Regions from separate parts of the Sphingobium olei genome, predicted to be linked through region 3. Evidence: riboswitches for the same ligand, from Rfam matches in the RefSeq annotation. Region 3 holds a riboswitch; each other region holds the start of a gene.
The links. A riboswitch is a leader RNA that binds a small molecule or an ion and turns the genes downstream of it on or off. The one in region 3 is predicted to bind cobalamin.
Positions count from the first base shown of each region.

Region 1 (4,936 bases), on a different contig from region 3:
TGGGCGCGATCTATTTCGGCCTCTATGTCGCGCATCCTGTTGCGCTCCCGCTGCTGGCGATCCTGGCCGCGCTACTGGCGCTGCTGGCGCTGTTCGCGCTCAGCGGCCGGTCGGAAAGTCCGCTCAGCCTCATTCTCGCGGGGATCGCCATCTCGACGCTCGCCGGAGCGGGGATCAGCCTGGCGCTCAACCTGTCTCCCAACCCCTTCGCCGCGATGGAGATCATGACATGGCTGCTCGGATCGATCGAAAACCGGTCGATGGAGCATGTCTGGATCGCGCTTCCCTGCATCCTGCTGGGCGCGGGGTTGTTGCTGTTGGATGGACGGGCGCTGGACGCGCTGTCGCTGGGCGAGGATGGTGCGCGCTCGCTCGGCGTCGACCTGCGCCGGACGCGCCTTCGCCTGCTGCTGGGTGTCGCGATCGGTGTGGGGGGCGCCGTCGCCGTGTCGGGTGCCATCGGCTTCGTCGGCCTCATTGTCCCGCACATCGTCCGCCCGCTGACCGACCGAAGCCCGTCCGCGATCCTCCTTCCATCGCTGCTTGGCGGGGCGGTGCTGCTGGCTGCGGCAGACATTCTCGTCCGGCTGACCCCTACCACCAATGAACTCAAGCTCGGGGTGGTGACGGCCTTCCTAGGCGTGCCCGTCTTCCTCCTCCATCTGCTCAGGGAGCGCCGCACATGGTGAGCATCGCCGTTCGCCAGCTCTCGGTCGCGCTTGGCCGCCGAACGATCTTGCACGCCATCGACGCGGATTTCGCGCCCGGCCTGTTCACCGGCATCCTCGGACCCAACGGCGCGGGAAAATCCACGCTGATGCGGGCCATGCTCGGCCTCACCCCTATCGCGCGGGGCGATATCGTCATCGACGGGCAGAGTCTGGCGGAAGTTGCGCCGCGCGACCTTGCGCGCCGCATCGCCTATCTGCCCCAGGGCCAGACGCTGCACTGGCCGCTCAGCGTCGCGCGGGTCGTCGCGCTTGGCCGCCTGCCGCACCTTGCCCCCTTGTCGCGCATCGGCGCGGCGGATCAGGCTGCAATCGGCGAGGCGATGGCGCGGGCCGACATCCTGCACCTCGCGGACAGGGACGCGGCCCGGCTGTCGGGCGGAGAGCGGGCGCGGGTCATGCTCGCCCGTGCGCTCGCCGTGGGGGCGCCGGCGCTCGCCGTCGACGAGCCGCTCGCCTCGCTCGACCCGGGACATCAGATCGACGTCATGGATTTGCTTCGGCAAGAGGCGCGACGGGAATCGACCGTCGTCGCCGTGCTGCACGACCTGACGATGGCGGCGCGCTATTGCGACCGCATCCTGCTGATCGACAGGGGCACCCTCGTAGCGCAGGGGACACCGGCGGAGGTGCTGACCGCCGATCGGCTGCGCGCGGTCTATGGCATAGACGCCGACATCGACCTGTCCGCAGGCAAGTCGACGATCATTCCGACCGGCCGCGTAACGAACGATTGACCTTTGCCGGCCACCTGCCTATCGGCGGCGATGCAACAGGTTCCCTCGGACGGGGGATGAAAAGGGAACGGGAAAACCCCGGCTGCCCCTGCAACTGTAAGCGGAGAGCCATTGGCCAATCGCCATTGGGACGCACGTCCCGAGAAGGCGGCCAATCGGCACCGACCCGCTAGCCAGGAGACCTGCCTGCTGCAGTCGTCTTTCGCGCGGACAGGGTGTGCCGGGCGGACGGGGGTGAACCCGCATGACGGCAGAACGCTCGGAACCGCATGGCTGCGGGGGAAGCGTCGCGCCTTCGGCCCGGCATGACCCCGCGCGATGCGGCCCGTCCTGCTTGGGCTGTACATATGTCGACTTTGACTGCGCTTGTTTTCCTGCTTTCGTCCGTCCCGCTTGGCGATGCCGCCGCCGACCAGACCGCGCCGCCGCCGGACGCCGCCGCTACCACCGGCACCGCCGCCACCGATGAGCCAGATCGCCCGGACATCTTCGTAACCGCCACCCGCCTCGCCCTGCCGCTCGACAAGGTGGCGGCGTCGATCACCGCGCTCGACAAGGCGGCGATCGACCGCGCGCAGGACATCGGCGTCACCGAATTGCTGCTGCGGACGCCGGGCGTCAGCATGTCGCGCAACGGCGGCTACGGCACATCCACTTCGCTGCGCATCCGCGGCGCGGAAAGCGACCAGACCGTGGTCGTCATTGACGGCGTGAAGCTGAACGACCCGTCCTCGGCGGGCGGCGGCTATAATTTCGCCAACCTGCTGGTGGGCGACGCCAGCCGGATCGAGATACTGCGGGGGCCGCAGTCGATCCTATGGGGAAGCCAGGCGATCGGCGGCGTCGTCAACGTCGTCACGCCGCTGCCTACCAAGGCGATGGAGGGCAGCTTCGACATAGAGGCCGGCTCGCGCGACACGGTCAGCGCGCGCGCGGCGATCGGCGGCGTCAGCGGACCGTTGCGCTGGCGCATCGGCGGGCAGAGCTTCACCACCGCCGGCATTTCAGCCATCGCCCCTGCCTTCGGCGGCCGGGAAGCGGATGGCTACCACAATCGCCAATTGACCGGCCGCGCGGAAATCGCCCTGGCGGCCAGCCTCGTTGCCGACCTGCGCGGCTATTATTCCAGCGGGCGCAACGCATTCGACGCTTTCAGCGGCGACAACCCCGCCTATGGCACCAATCGGGAATTCGTCGGCTATGCGGGCTTGCGGCTCGACCTTCTCGACGGCCGGTTCCGCAATCGCATCGGCTATGGCTATACCGACACCGACCGGGACAATTTCGATCCCCGCCTGCCGCGAACTAGGACATTCGATTCGGCCGGCCGCAACCAGCGGCTGGAATATCAAGGCAGCTTCGCGATCAGCGACACATGGACTGCACAGTTCGGGGTGGAAAATGAACGCTCCCGCTTCCGCAGCGTGTCGCCGCCATCCTCGCTTGCCGTGCCCATCCCTCCGGCGGTGCGCGGCCGGGCGGAGATCAGCAGCGTCTACGGCCAGTTGTCGGCCGAACTGCTGACCGGCCTCACCCTGACCGTAGGCGTGCGGCATGACGATCACAACCGCTTCGGCGGCCAGACATTGGGTTCGGCGGGCGCGGTCTGGGCTCTGCCCACCGGCACCGTCCTGCGCGCCAATTATGGCGAGGGGTTCAAGGCACCGACGCTTTACCAGCTCTTTTCCGAATATGGGAACCAGGCGCTCAACCCCGAACGCGCCCATGGCTGGGATGCGGGTGTGGAGCAGCACTTCCTCGACGGCAGGATACGGCTAGGCGGCGCATGGTTCGAACGCACCACGCGCGACCAGATCATCTTCAACAGTTGCTCGGCGACATCCAGCTTGCCCCTCTGCCTCCAGCCGGGCAGCACCACCATCCGCCGCAGCGGCTATTATCAGAATGTCGCCCGCGCGAAGGCGCACGGCATAGAGGCGCAGGCCAGCGTGGAGCCGGTCAAGGGCCTGATCCTCGACGGCAATTATAGCTGGACCGTGGCGGAGGACCGCTCGCCCGGCGCTAATTTCGGCCGTTGGCTGCCGCGCCGCCCCCGCAATCAGGCGAATGCCTCGATCAGCTACGCTTGGCCATTTGGTCTCACCACCGGGGCGGCCCTGCGCTGGTCGGGCCACAGTTTCGACAATGCGTCCAACACGCAGCGCCTTGACGGCTACACGCTGGTCGATCTGCGCGCAGAAGTCGCGCTGCACGACAATCTGCGCCTGTTCGCCCGGGTCGAGAATCTGTTCGACGAAAGCTACATGACCGCCTACCGCTATGGGTCGCTGGGCCGCAGCGTCTATGCCGGCTTGCGGGGCCGCTTCTGATGGGGGCGCTCCGATGCTGAAGGCAGAGGAAGGCGGAACCGCTGTCGTCGTTTGCAGCACCTGCCGCTTTTCGGCGCAGGCGCGGGACGATGATCGCGGCGTGCGCGGCGGCGCGCGCCTCGGGGAAGCGCTCCGCGCGCTGGCGGCGACGGACACGCGCTATGCCGGCATCGCCATCCATGACATGCCCTGCCTCTTCGCCTGCGGGGATCATTGCACCGTCCATCTGCGCGCGCCCGGCAAGGTCAGCTATGTGTTGGGCCGCTTCGCCCCGGATCGGGATGCCGCGCGCGCCATCCTCGATTATGCGGCCCGCTATGCCGATAGCGACCATGGCAGCGTGCCCTATGCCGAATGGCCGGAGGGCGTGAAGGGCCATTTCATCACCCGATCGCCACCGGAAGGATATGTCGCCACATGATCTCCTCGACCCGCAGCCGGTTCGAAGCGGCGCTGTCCGCGCTGCCCTCTCCTGACGCATGTGCGATCGCGGCGGCGCGGGCGCGGCAGGCCCAACTGACCAAGCCGCCCGGCTCGCTGGCGCGGCTGGAGGAGATCGCCCTCTTCTTCGCCGGCTGGCAGGGCGTGGAAAGGCCGATGCTGGAACGGGGCAGGGCGCTCATCTTCGCTGGCAACCATGGCGTTGCGGTGCACGGGGTCAGCGCCTTCCCACCGGAGGTCACCGCGCAGATGGTCGCCAATTTCGCGGCGGGAGGCGCGGCCATCAACGCGCTAGCGACCTTGGCCGATCTCGAGATCCGTGTCCTGCCGATAGAGCTTGACCGCCCGACCGCCGATTTCACCCGCGCGCCCGCCACGACCGAAGCGGAATGTCTGGCAGCCCTGTCGATCGGCGCGGAAGCGGTCGAACCGGGCCTCCACGCCATCATATTGGGCGAAATGGGCATCGGCAATTCGACCGCCGCCGCGGCCCTTGCCGCGCGCAGCTTCGGCGGCGCGGTGTCGGACTGGGTGGGGCCGGGCACTGGCCTTGATCGCGACGGTGTCGAGAGGAAAACCCAGGTCGTCGCGGACGCACTCGCCTTCCACGCCGACGCGCCGCACAGCCCGTTCGACACATTGTGCCGTGTCGGCGGGCGAGAGATCGCCGCGATGGCCGGCGCGGTGTTGCGGGCGCGGC
Region 1 covers NZ_JBHTLS010000134.1:317,136-322,071, reverse strand. Annotated here, with positions in the region: gene ACFQ24_RS19530 (FecCD family ABC transporter permease) at 1-689, shown strand, start outside; gene ACFQ24_RS19525 (ABC transporter ATP-binding protein) at 683-1,465, shown strand; cobalamin riboswitch at 1,486-1,669, shown strand; gene ACFQ24_RS19520 (TonB-dependent receptor) at 1,813-3,795, shown strand; gene ACFQ24_RS19515 (DUF1636 domain-containing protein) at 3,809-4,216, shown strand; gene cobT (nicotinate-nucleotide--dimethylbenzimidazole phosphoribosyltransferase) at 4,213-4,936, shown strand, end outside.
Region 1: it holds a riboswitch for cobalamin, as region 3 does, so the genes downstream of both, ACFQ24_RS19520 (TonB-dependent receptor) here and ACFQ24_RS14015 (TonB-dependent receptor plug domain-containing protein) in region 3, are expected to answer to the same signal.

Region 2 (4,936 bases), on a different contig from region 3:
GGATTGCGCAGATAGCCTTGCAGCACCGCGCCGGCGAGACCGAGCATTCCGCCCACGATCAGGCCGACGATCGTGCGCGGCAGGCGCAGGTCGAACAGGATGGTTGCGGCGACCCGGTCGCCATGGCCCAGCAGAGCCGCGCCGATCCGCTCGGGACCGAGAGCCACCGGGCCGAAGGCGAGCGACGCGATAGTGACCGCCACCAGCCCGGCGGTAAGCACCGGGATCAGGGCGCGGCGGCGCGAGGGGGGAATGTCAGGATTATCCACAATGCCTCGCAATATGGGCGTGAGCCGTGTCTCTTGTGTCGTCATGCCGGAACGTTATGGACGTTTCGCCATGAAGCCTTTCCTTCCTGTCCCGGTCCGTCAGATGATCGGCAGCCTGATGCTGTTGCTGTGCGGCGGCGCGACCAGCGCAACGCTTCCCACGGGGGTCGGACAGTCCAGAGCCGCCGCTCCGCGTCGGATCGTGTCGCTCAACCTGTGCGCCGATCAGCTGGTGCTGGCGCTGGCCGATCGCAGCCAGATCGCCGGCCTGACGCACAATGCGACCGACGTCGAGATGTCTGCCGCTGCTGCGCAGGCAAGGGGGCTGCCCCTCCTGAGCGGATCGGCAGAAGAGGCGCTCGCGGCTGACCCGGACCTGATCGTCGGCATGTCGCCACATCGCCATCCTGCCGCCGCCGCGCTGGACCCGGCGCGCTACGCCGTCGTCGACCTGAAATCCGCGGACACCTATGAGGCCATCGTCGCATCGATCCGCCAGGTTGCCAAGGCGGTGGGTCACAAGGCGCGCGGCGAGGCGCTGATCGCCGGCATGAACGCGGATCTGGCGCGGATCGGCCGGGCGCGGCCGGGACTCGTCGCGGCCTATTATCAGCGGCGAGGTTACATGACCGGCACGGGCACGCTGATCGACGAGCTGATGCAGCGGGTGGGCCTTACCAACCTGGCCGCGAAGATCGACAAGCCCCCGCTGTCGCAAATGAGTCTGGAGGAGATGGCCGCTTCCCGGCCCGATTATCTGATCCTGGAAAGCGCCACCGACACAGTGGCCGATCAGGGGACCGAGATGCTGCATCACCCCGCCCTCGCCGGCATCAAGCGCATCAGCATCCCGCAGGCATGGACGGTGTGCGGCGGCCCCGCCTATGTGAAGGCGGCGCGGGCGCTGGCGGCGGCGCGCTAGGGGGCGCCCGTTCAAAACTCGATTCCCGCCTGCGCGCGGACGCCCTGATCGCGGAACGGGTGCTTGAGCTGCGTCATCTCTGTGACGAGATCCGCCATGTCGAGCAGTGCGTCGGGCGCGTTGCGGCCGGTGACGATCACATGCTTCATCGCCGGTCTTGCCGCCAGCACATCCAGCACTTCGTCCAACGGCAGATAGTCGTAGCGCAGGACGATGTTCAGTTCGTCGGCCACCACCATCGCATAGGCCGGGTCGGCGATCATCCGCTTCACTTCCTCCCACGCTGCGCGCGTCGTCGCAATGTCTCGCGCACGATCCTGCGTATCCCAGGTGAAGCCTTCGCCCATCGGCTTGAACTCCACCAGTTCAGGGAAAGCGTCGAACACCGCCTTTTCGCCGGTGGCCATGGCGCCCTTCACGAACTGGATCACGCCCACTTTCTGCCCATGGCCGATGGCGCGGACCACCATGCCGAGCGCGGCGGTCGTCTTGCCCTTCCCTTTGCCAGTATGGACGATCAGCAGGCCTTTTTCAGCCGTCCGGCTGGCAACGATCCTCTGCTGGGCCGCCTGCCTCTTGCGCATTCGCGCCTTATGCTCTTCCTCGCTACGTTGCATCGTCCTGATCCCGTTCCGCGCCGGGGCAACAGGCGGGGCGAGCCATGATCATCCCGATAAAGGGACGGGCGATGGCCGGACAGACGCCCTGGGGCGGGCGCTCGCCCCGGACGCATGACCGCGCGGCCCCAGCCGCATCACGCACGTCGCTCAGACGGATACAGACCGTGCCCCGGCCAATCCCTGGGCCAAAGGCAAGAGCGACCAGACGCCGGCAGGTCTCCTGGCTCGCGGGTCAGGGCTTGATGCACGCCTTCCCAGGCCAGGCGGAAAACGCGGCAGGCCCAGTGGCTGCTTCCCTGCTGGAAGGAAGCGCTGTGCATCGCGCTCGCCGCTTACAGTTGCAGGGACAGCTGCGGATTTGGGCATGTGGCCGCCAAGGCCCCGCCCGCACCGCCTTCCCATTTTAAGCCTCTTTCGAGGCACCGGCGCGATCTTTGCCCGGACATCGGCGATGCCCGGATGCCCAAGCCGATAATGGCGGCGATGGCCAGCCGCAACTTCTTTCGCAAGGGCGTGGTTTTGGAAGGCCGATCAGATCGGCACCGCGGTCGTATATTTGACCTGCGCCAGCGCGAAATGCGACGATCCGGTCGCCACCGAAGGATGACGCAGCACGGTGCGCATCAGAAAGCGGGTGTAATCCTCCACATCGGCGACCAGGATGCGCAGCAGATAATCCCAATCGCCGGACATGGAATAGCATTCGATGATCTCGTCCCGCGCGGCGACAAAGCCTTCGAATGCCTCTGTCGTTTCGGCCAGATGGTTCTTGATCTTGATATGGCAGATGACATTGACGCCCCGGCCGACCCGCGCCGCGTTCACCAGGCGAACGGGTCGCGCCAATATGCCGTCCGCCTCCAGCGCACGCATCCGCCGCCAGCAGGATGCGGTGGACGCGCCGACCCGATCCGCCAGATCGGCATGGCTGATTGAGGCATCGCGCTGCAGTTCGTGCAGCAGCTTTCGGTCGATGGCGTCGAGGGGACGGGCTGCGGTCATCGTCTGCGCCCTTTGCCGTGAAAACCCGATGCGCCGATAATGTTCATGATGAAATGTCCGCAGCCTTTGCCTTAATTAGGAAATGATGTTATCTTGAATGGCCTATTTTCCGCAAGCTTTGAGATGGGCATCCGCGAAATCATGCTAGGCTGCACTCATGGCAGAGGATAGTGCACCGCCCGCGGGCGCGGCTCCGGACTGGACGATATCGCAGGACTGGGCGTCGTACAGTTCCGAGGAGCATGCGGTCTGGGACCGGCTGTTCACCCGCCAGTCGCGCATGTTGCCGAACCGGGTCGTTCCCGCCTTCATGGAGGGGCTGGATGTGCTGCGCATGTCTAAATCCGGCATCCCGGATTTCGACGAGCTGAACGAGCGGCTGTTCCGTGCGACCGGATGGCAGGTGGTCGCCGTGCCAGGCCTGGTGCCGGACGCGATATTCTTCGAGCATCTCGCCAACCGCCGCTTCGTCGCGGGACGCTTCATCCGAACCCCTGATCAGTTCGACTATCTGCAGGAACCGGACATCTTCCACGATGTATTCGGCCATGTGCCGCTGCTCGTCCATCCGGTCTTCGCCGACTATATGCAGGCCTATGGCATGGGCGGGCTGCGCGCCGCTAAACTGGGCATGATAGAGGCCCTCGCCCGTCTCTACTGGTATACGGTTGAATTCGGCCTGATCCGCGACGGCGGAGACATCAAGCTGTACGGCGCGGGCATCATATCATCCTACGGTGAAAGCCTCTTCGCGCTCGACGACCCGTCGCCCAACCGCATCGGCTTCGATCTGGAGCGGGTGATGCGGACGCGCTATCGCATCGATGATTATCAGCAGAGCTATTTCGTAATCGACAGTTTCGATGACCTGCTGCGACAGACGCGCGATGCCGACCTTGGCCCGATCTACGAGCGATTGCGCGGAATGGACACGATCGCGGAAGACGCAGTGCTGCCGACCGACGGGCTGCTGCATGCCGGGACGCAGGCCTACGCGGCTGCAAGGGCGAGCGGCTGACTCGAGCTAGGCATTACGGGGCCGGCGCAGATGCGCGGCTTTCCCGGGGCGACCGATCGCAGGCCGATCTGATATATCTGTCCGACTGGACCATGACGGGCAATCGCGCCATCTTGATCCGCACCATCGTGGTTGTGGTGGAGGAAGACATGGTGACGGGGAACGCGTATTCATGGGTAGTTCAGCGGTGAGCGGCATGGATGCACGGGCAGGGGATCGTGCCACCGGCGATGCCGTTGCAGCGCGGCGGCCAAGTGCCGTCGAAGCGGCGCCGGCAGACTGTATGGAGTATCCTATGAACCGACGCGATCTTCTCGCCATGGGCGGCAGCGCCGCGCTGCTGGCTGCCGCCGTGCCCCGCATCATTCCCACCGCCGCAGCTCTCGACGATCAGCCCGGATCGCTGCGCGCGCGGGCCGACCGCAAGGGGCTGCTGTTCGGATCGGCGGTCAGCGGCCGGGCTCTGGGCGATCCGCGGCTTCAGCAGGTGCTGATCGCCGACGCGAACATCCTGGTGCCCGAAAATGAGTTGAAATGGGACGCGGTGATGCCCGCGCCTGACGTTTACGACTTTTCGCGCGCCGAGGCGATCTATGCCTTCGCCAAGGCGAACGACATGAAGATGCGCGGCCATACGCTGACCTGGTATCGTAGCGAACCGGCCTGGGCGTCGGACCGGATCGCCGGGCTGAGCGCCGCGCAGGCCGGCCAGTTCCTGGAGGACTATGTCGGCCATGTCGTCGGTCACTGGAAAGGCCGCATCGCCCAGTGGGACGTGATCAACGAGCCGACAACGGCCAAGGGCGCGCTGCTGGAACAGCTGTGGTCCGGGAAGCTGGGCGAACGCTATATGGACATAGCGCTTCACGCCACCGCGGAGGCCGACCCAAGCGCGCTGCGGATGATGAACCAGACGCTGATCGCGCAGGAATGGTGGTGGGAGGACAAGCAGCGCGACGAAACGCTGCGGGTGGTCGAGGGGCTGCTGAAACGCGGGGCACCGCTTCAGGGCTTCGGCTATGAAGCGCATCTGCGCACCGCCTACGCCTTTTCGGAGGGCAAGTGGGCGCGGTTCCTGGAGGAACTCAAGCAAATGGGCCTCAAG
Region 2 covers NZ_JBHTLS010000134.1:322,125-327,060, forward strand. Annotated here, with positions in the region: gene ACFQ24_RS19530 (FecCD family ABC transporter permease) at 1-269, opposite strand, end outside; gene ACFQ24_RS19535 (ABC transporter substrate-binding protein) at 340-1,191, shown strand; gene cobO (cob(I)yrinic acid a,c-diamide adenosyltransferase) at 1,203-1,808, opposite strand; cobalamin riboswitch at 2,005-2,253, opposite strand; gene ACFQ24_RS19545 (Lrp/AsnC family transcriptional regulator) at 2,343-2,813, opposite strand; gene phhA (phenylalanine 4-monooxygenase) at 2,971-3,831, shown strand; gene ACFQ24_RS19555 (endo-1,4-beta-xylanase) at 4,127-4,936, shown strand, end outside.
Region 2: it holds a riboswitch for cobalamin, as region 3 does, so the genes downstream of both, cobO (cob(I)yrinic acid a,c-diamide adenosyltransferase) here and ACFQ24_RS14015 (TonB-dependent receptor plug domain-containing protein) in region 3, are expected to answer to the same signal.

Region 3 (4,936 bases):
ATCAAGGTGGTTCAGCGCCTGCCGCTGCGCATCGCGCTGGATCCCAAGGAACTGGCCGCCCATCCGCTCCGTGTCGGTCTTTCGATGGAAGTCGAACTCGACCTTTCCGAATAAGGACGCCTGAGCATGAGCGGCGATGACGACATCTTCTCCCGGCTTTCGCCGCGTTCTCGCACCTTGGCGGGGCTGGTCCTGGCGCTCAGCAACCTGATGGTCGTGCTGGATTTGACCATCGCCAACGTGTCGGTCCCGCATATCGCCGGCAACCTTGGCATCTCGCCTGATCAGGGGACGTGGATCATCACTTCCTACGCGGTGGCGGAGGCGATCTGCGTTCCGCTTACCGGCTGGCTTGCGCAGCGGTTCGGAGTCGTACGCGTCTTCACCCTGGCGATGACGGGTTTCGGCCTCTTCTCGCTGCTGTGCGGACTGTCACCTACCCTGGGCATGCTGGTTGCCTGCCGCATCGGTCAGGGCATTTGCGGCGGCCCGATAATGCCGATGTCGCAAACGCTGCTGATGCGCATCTTTCCGCCGGAAACGCGGGGAAGGGCCATGGGCATGTGGGCGATGACGACGTTGATGGGGCCTGCGCTCGGACCCATCGTCGGCGGCTATATCAGCGATAATTGGAGCTGGCATTGGATCTTCTTCATCAACCTGCCGATAGCGGCGTTGTGCGTCTTTGCTGCGCAGGCGCTGCTGAGGCCGGTCGAAACCGAGACTGCCAAGGTGCCGATCGACCGCGTGGGCCTTTTCCTGCTGGTCTTCTGGATCGGCTGTCTCCAGATCGTACTGGACATCGGGCGCGATCATGACTGGTTCGCCGACCCGATGATCGTGGCGCTCGCGGTCATGTCGTTCATCGGTTTCCTTGTCTTCATCATCTGGGAATTGACGGAGGAGCATCCGGTCGTCGATCTGCGCGTCTTCCGCCATGTCGGCTTCAGTTCCGGCCTTTTCACGCTGTCGCTTTGCTTCGGCTCCTACTTCGCCAGCATCGTCGTCATCCCGCAATGGTTGCAGATGTCGATGGGCTATACCGCGACATGGGCAGGCATCGTCACGGCGCTGACGGCGATGGCGGCGCTTTTCACAGCGCCCATCGCGGCCCGCATGATGACCAAGGTCGATCCTCGCCTGCTCATTTCTTGCGCCGTTGCCTGGATCGGCCTCATGTCACTGGTGCGCGCGCACTGGACCAGCGGTATCGATTTCGGGACGATGGCGATCCCGCAGTTTGTCCAGGGTTTCGCCCTGCCTTTCTTCTTCATTCCGTTGACCACGCTGACCTTGGGATCGGTGTTGCCGAGCGAGACCGCATCGGCAGCGGGCCTCCAGAATTTCGTCAGGACGATGGCGACGGCAATCGCGACATCCCTCGTCTTGACCGAATGGGGCGATTCCCAGCGCGTGTCCCGCAACGAAATGGCAAGCGTGTTGCAGCCTGACCAGACGCAATCGGTTCTGACGGGCATGGGCCTGTCGGTCGACCAGGCGCGGCAGACCATATCCAACCTGGTCGAGCAGGAAGCGATCGTCATTGCGGTCGACCATGTGTTCTTTCTGTCGGCGATCATCCTGTTCGCGGCCGCCGTGATCGTGTGGATCGCTCCCAAGCCGCGCTCGGACGTAGACACCTCAGCAGCGCACTAGGGCGGAGGCGGTCACCCCCGCCGAACCGTCAGATGCGCTTCAGATCCTCTGGCCGGTTGATGTTGGGCAGGGACAGACCCGGCGCGTCGACCAGCCGGCCGTCGATCCGTCCCAGCCAGCCCCGGATCGACCGGCTGTTTTCGTCCGCCAGATGCCGGTCCAGCACAGGCGCCAGAGAGGCCGGCCACCAGCCGATCAGGGGTTGCCCGTCGACGATGGCCGCGCGATCGCCGACAAGCGCATCGAGCAGGTGCGCAGGATAGACCGGCATGTCGCATCCGGTCGTCAGCACGCCCTCAAACCCATTCTTCCAGGCGTGATGGAGGGCTGCGTTGAGCCCACCCAGCGGCCCCATGTCGGGCATGGGACGATCTGGCAGACCACCCGTGCGACCGCAGATCACGACCGCTTCCACATGGGGTTGCAGAGAGGCGATGGCGTGGGCAATCAGGGTACGGCCATCCGGCATCAAAGCCGCCGCCTTGTCGCTGCCGAAGCGGCTGGACCGCCCGCCAGCGAGGATCGCGCCCAATATCCGCATCCGTCTCGTTCCGACCCCTGTCCCTGTCCTCCGTCCCTGCCTATAGCGGGGGCGATGCACAAGCCCGACGATGCCTTTGCGCTGTTGCGACTGGAGCGGCTGACGCCGGACGGCGGGACCGAGCCGGTCGACCGCCCCCTGGCCGAGGAAAGACCGGTCGCGATCGAGTTTAATGGCGTCGGATATGCCGTACTGATGGCAACGCCTGCCGATCTTGCCGACCTGGTGAATGGCTTCGCGCTGTCCGAACGGCTGGCCGGACCGGAGGAGCGGCTTTTGGACGTCGATCTGCATCCCGTGGCGGGCGGTGTGGTGGCACGCGCCACCCTGTCGCCGGAACGCACTCCGACACTGCTGGAACGCGTGCGGCATCGCGCCACGGATTCGTCCTGCGGCTTGTGTGGCATCGAAAATCTGGAGCAGGCGATGCGGCCGCTGCCGCGGGTGACGAACCGCAGCCGCGCGGATCGCGCCGCTATTTTTCGAGCTCTCGGCGCGCTAGACGATCATCAGCCGCTCGGGCGTGCGACGGGCGCTGCCCATGCCGCCGCGCTGGTCGATGCTCAGGGCGCCATCCGGCTGGTGCGGGAGGATGTCGGCCGACATAATGCCTTCGACAAGCTGATCGGCGCCATGCGCGCAGCCGGCGTCGGGTGGAATGGTGGATTTGCTTTGCTGTCGTCGCGCTGCTCCTACGAGCTGGTCGAAAAGGCCGCGCTGGCCGACTGTCCGATGCTCGTCACCATCTCAGCGCCGACCCGCCTCGCCGTGGAGCGTGCGGAACAGGCGGGCCTGCCATTGGTTGTGCTGGCGCGGGCAGACGCCATGCTCGCGCGGGGCGCCGACCTGCGTTGAGACACTTGGCTTTGAGCACCCATTCGCCTAAGGGCGCGGACGCGGCGGCTTTGAGCTGCCGCGCTGACTCGCGCCGGTGCCCCATCGAGGGCTGAAAACGGGAATGTGGTGAGGGGCGTTTGTCCCCTATTCCACGGCTGTCCCTGCAACTGTGAGCGGCGAGCATGATGCGCCATGGCCCCTTACGGGCTGGCCACTGGACCTTTCGGTTCGGGAAGGCCGCAGCATCATCGCGACGACCCGCAAGCCAGGAGACCTGCCGGCGCATGGTCGCTCTTGCTCTGGTCCAGGGGATGGCCGGGGCACGGTGGTTTTCCGTCGAGCGACGCCATGCGGCCGGAGCCGCATCGTGACGCGCGCGGGGACATGAGGCGTCGCCCTTCGCCTGGCATGACCGCTCGCGCGGACGCTCCGGCCTTGACCAGTCGCTTTGACGCTCAGGGCAATGAACATGATAAAATGGGGAATTTCACTCGCAGCGCTGCTCATCGCGGCGCCTGCATTGGCGCAGGATGACGAGATTGTCGTGACGGCTTCCGGCATAGAACAGCCGCGCGACGAAGTGGGCCAAGCGATCACCGTCATCGACGCCGATACGATCAAGACGCGGCAGGCGATCGACGTCGTGGATCTGCTGGCTACGACGCCGGGCGTCCGCTTCAACCGGACAGGCTCTGTCGGCAGCGCGACCGGCGTGTCGCTGCGCGGGGCGGAAACGACCCAGACGCTGGTGCTGATCGACGGCGTGAAGGTCAATGATCCCAGCGGTATTGGCGATGGCTATGATTTCGGTCCGCTACTGACCGGCAATATCCGCCGGATCGAGGTGCTGCGCGGATCGAATTCGGTGGTCTATGGCAGCCAGGCGATCGGCGGCGTGGTCAACATCATGACCGGCGCGCCGTTGGAAGGCTTTGGGGCGAATGCGTCCGCCGAATATGGCTATAGCGACACCGTCAACGCAAAGGCGGACGTATCGGCAACCAGCGGGATCGCCTCCGGCGGCGTCGGCGCGGCCTATTTCCGCACGGACGGCATCTCGTCTGCCGCCGGCGGGACCGAGCGCGACGGTTATGAGAATATCGCCACCAACGCCAGGTTGAAGCTGAAATTCAGCGACGCGCTGAGCCTGGACCTGCGCGGCTACTACATCCATGCCGACCTTGATTATGACAGCTTCTTCGGCGCGCCGGCCGACAGCAGCGACGTGTCGAAGCTGGATCAATATGTGGGTTATGCCGGGCTGAACCTTGCCCTGCTGGACGGCAAGCTGACCAATCGCGCCGCCGTCACCTATCTGCGCAACGACCGCGACTATTATTTCGTGCGTGGGACCGATCCGGACTATGGCTATAAGGGCACGAACCTGCGCTTCGAATATGAGGGGGTCTACGCTCCCGTCGATGCGGCGCGGTTCATCGTCGGCTATGAGCATGAACGGCCCGATTATGACTTTTTCGGCTTCGGATCGGCCGACGCCGCACGGATCAACATCGACAGCGTCTATGGCCTTGCGATCCTGAAGCCCTTCGCGGGCCTCGCGATAACCGGCGGTGTGCGTCATGACGATCACAGCCAGTTCGGCGGCGCGACCACGTTCGGCACCAACGCCAATTATACGCCGAATGCGGGTGCGACCAATGTCCGCCTGAGCTATGGCGAAGGGTTCAAGGCGCCGTCGCTCTACCAGCTTTACGACACGTTCAGCGGCAATGCGGCGCTGCGCCCCGAACGGTCCAAAAGCTATGACATCGGGTTCGATCAGAGCCTGGACGGCGGTCGCGCGACCGTATCGCTCACTGCCTTCCGCCGGGACACGCGCGATCAGATCAATTACGACAACGCCACCTTCACCTATGGCAATATCGACCGTACGCGCGCCAA
Region 3 covers NZ_JBHTLS010000129.1:87,922-92,857, forward strand. Annotated here, with positions in the region: gene ACFQ24_RS13995 (EmrA/EmrK family multidrug efflux transporter periplasmic adaptor subunit) at 1-114, shown strand, start outside; gene ACFQ24_RS14000 (DHA2 family efflux MFS transporter permease subunit) at 127-1,656, shown strand; gene mobA (molybdenum cofactor guanylyltransferase) at 1,685-2,197, opposite strand; gene fdhD (formate dehydrogenase accessory sulfurtransferase FdhD) at 2,252-3,052, shown strand; cobalamin riboswitch at 3,110-3,330, shown strand; gene ACFQ24_RS14015 (TonB-dependent receptor plug domain-containing protein) at 3,504-4,936, shown strand, end outside.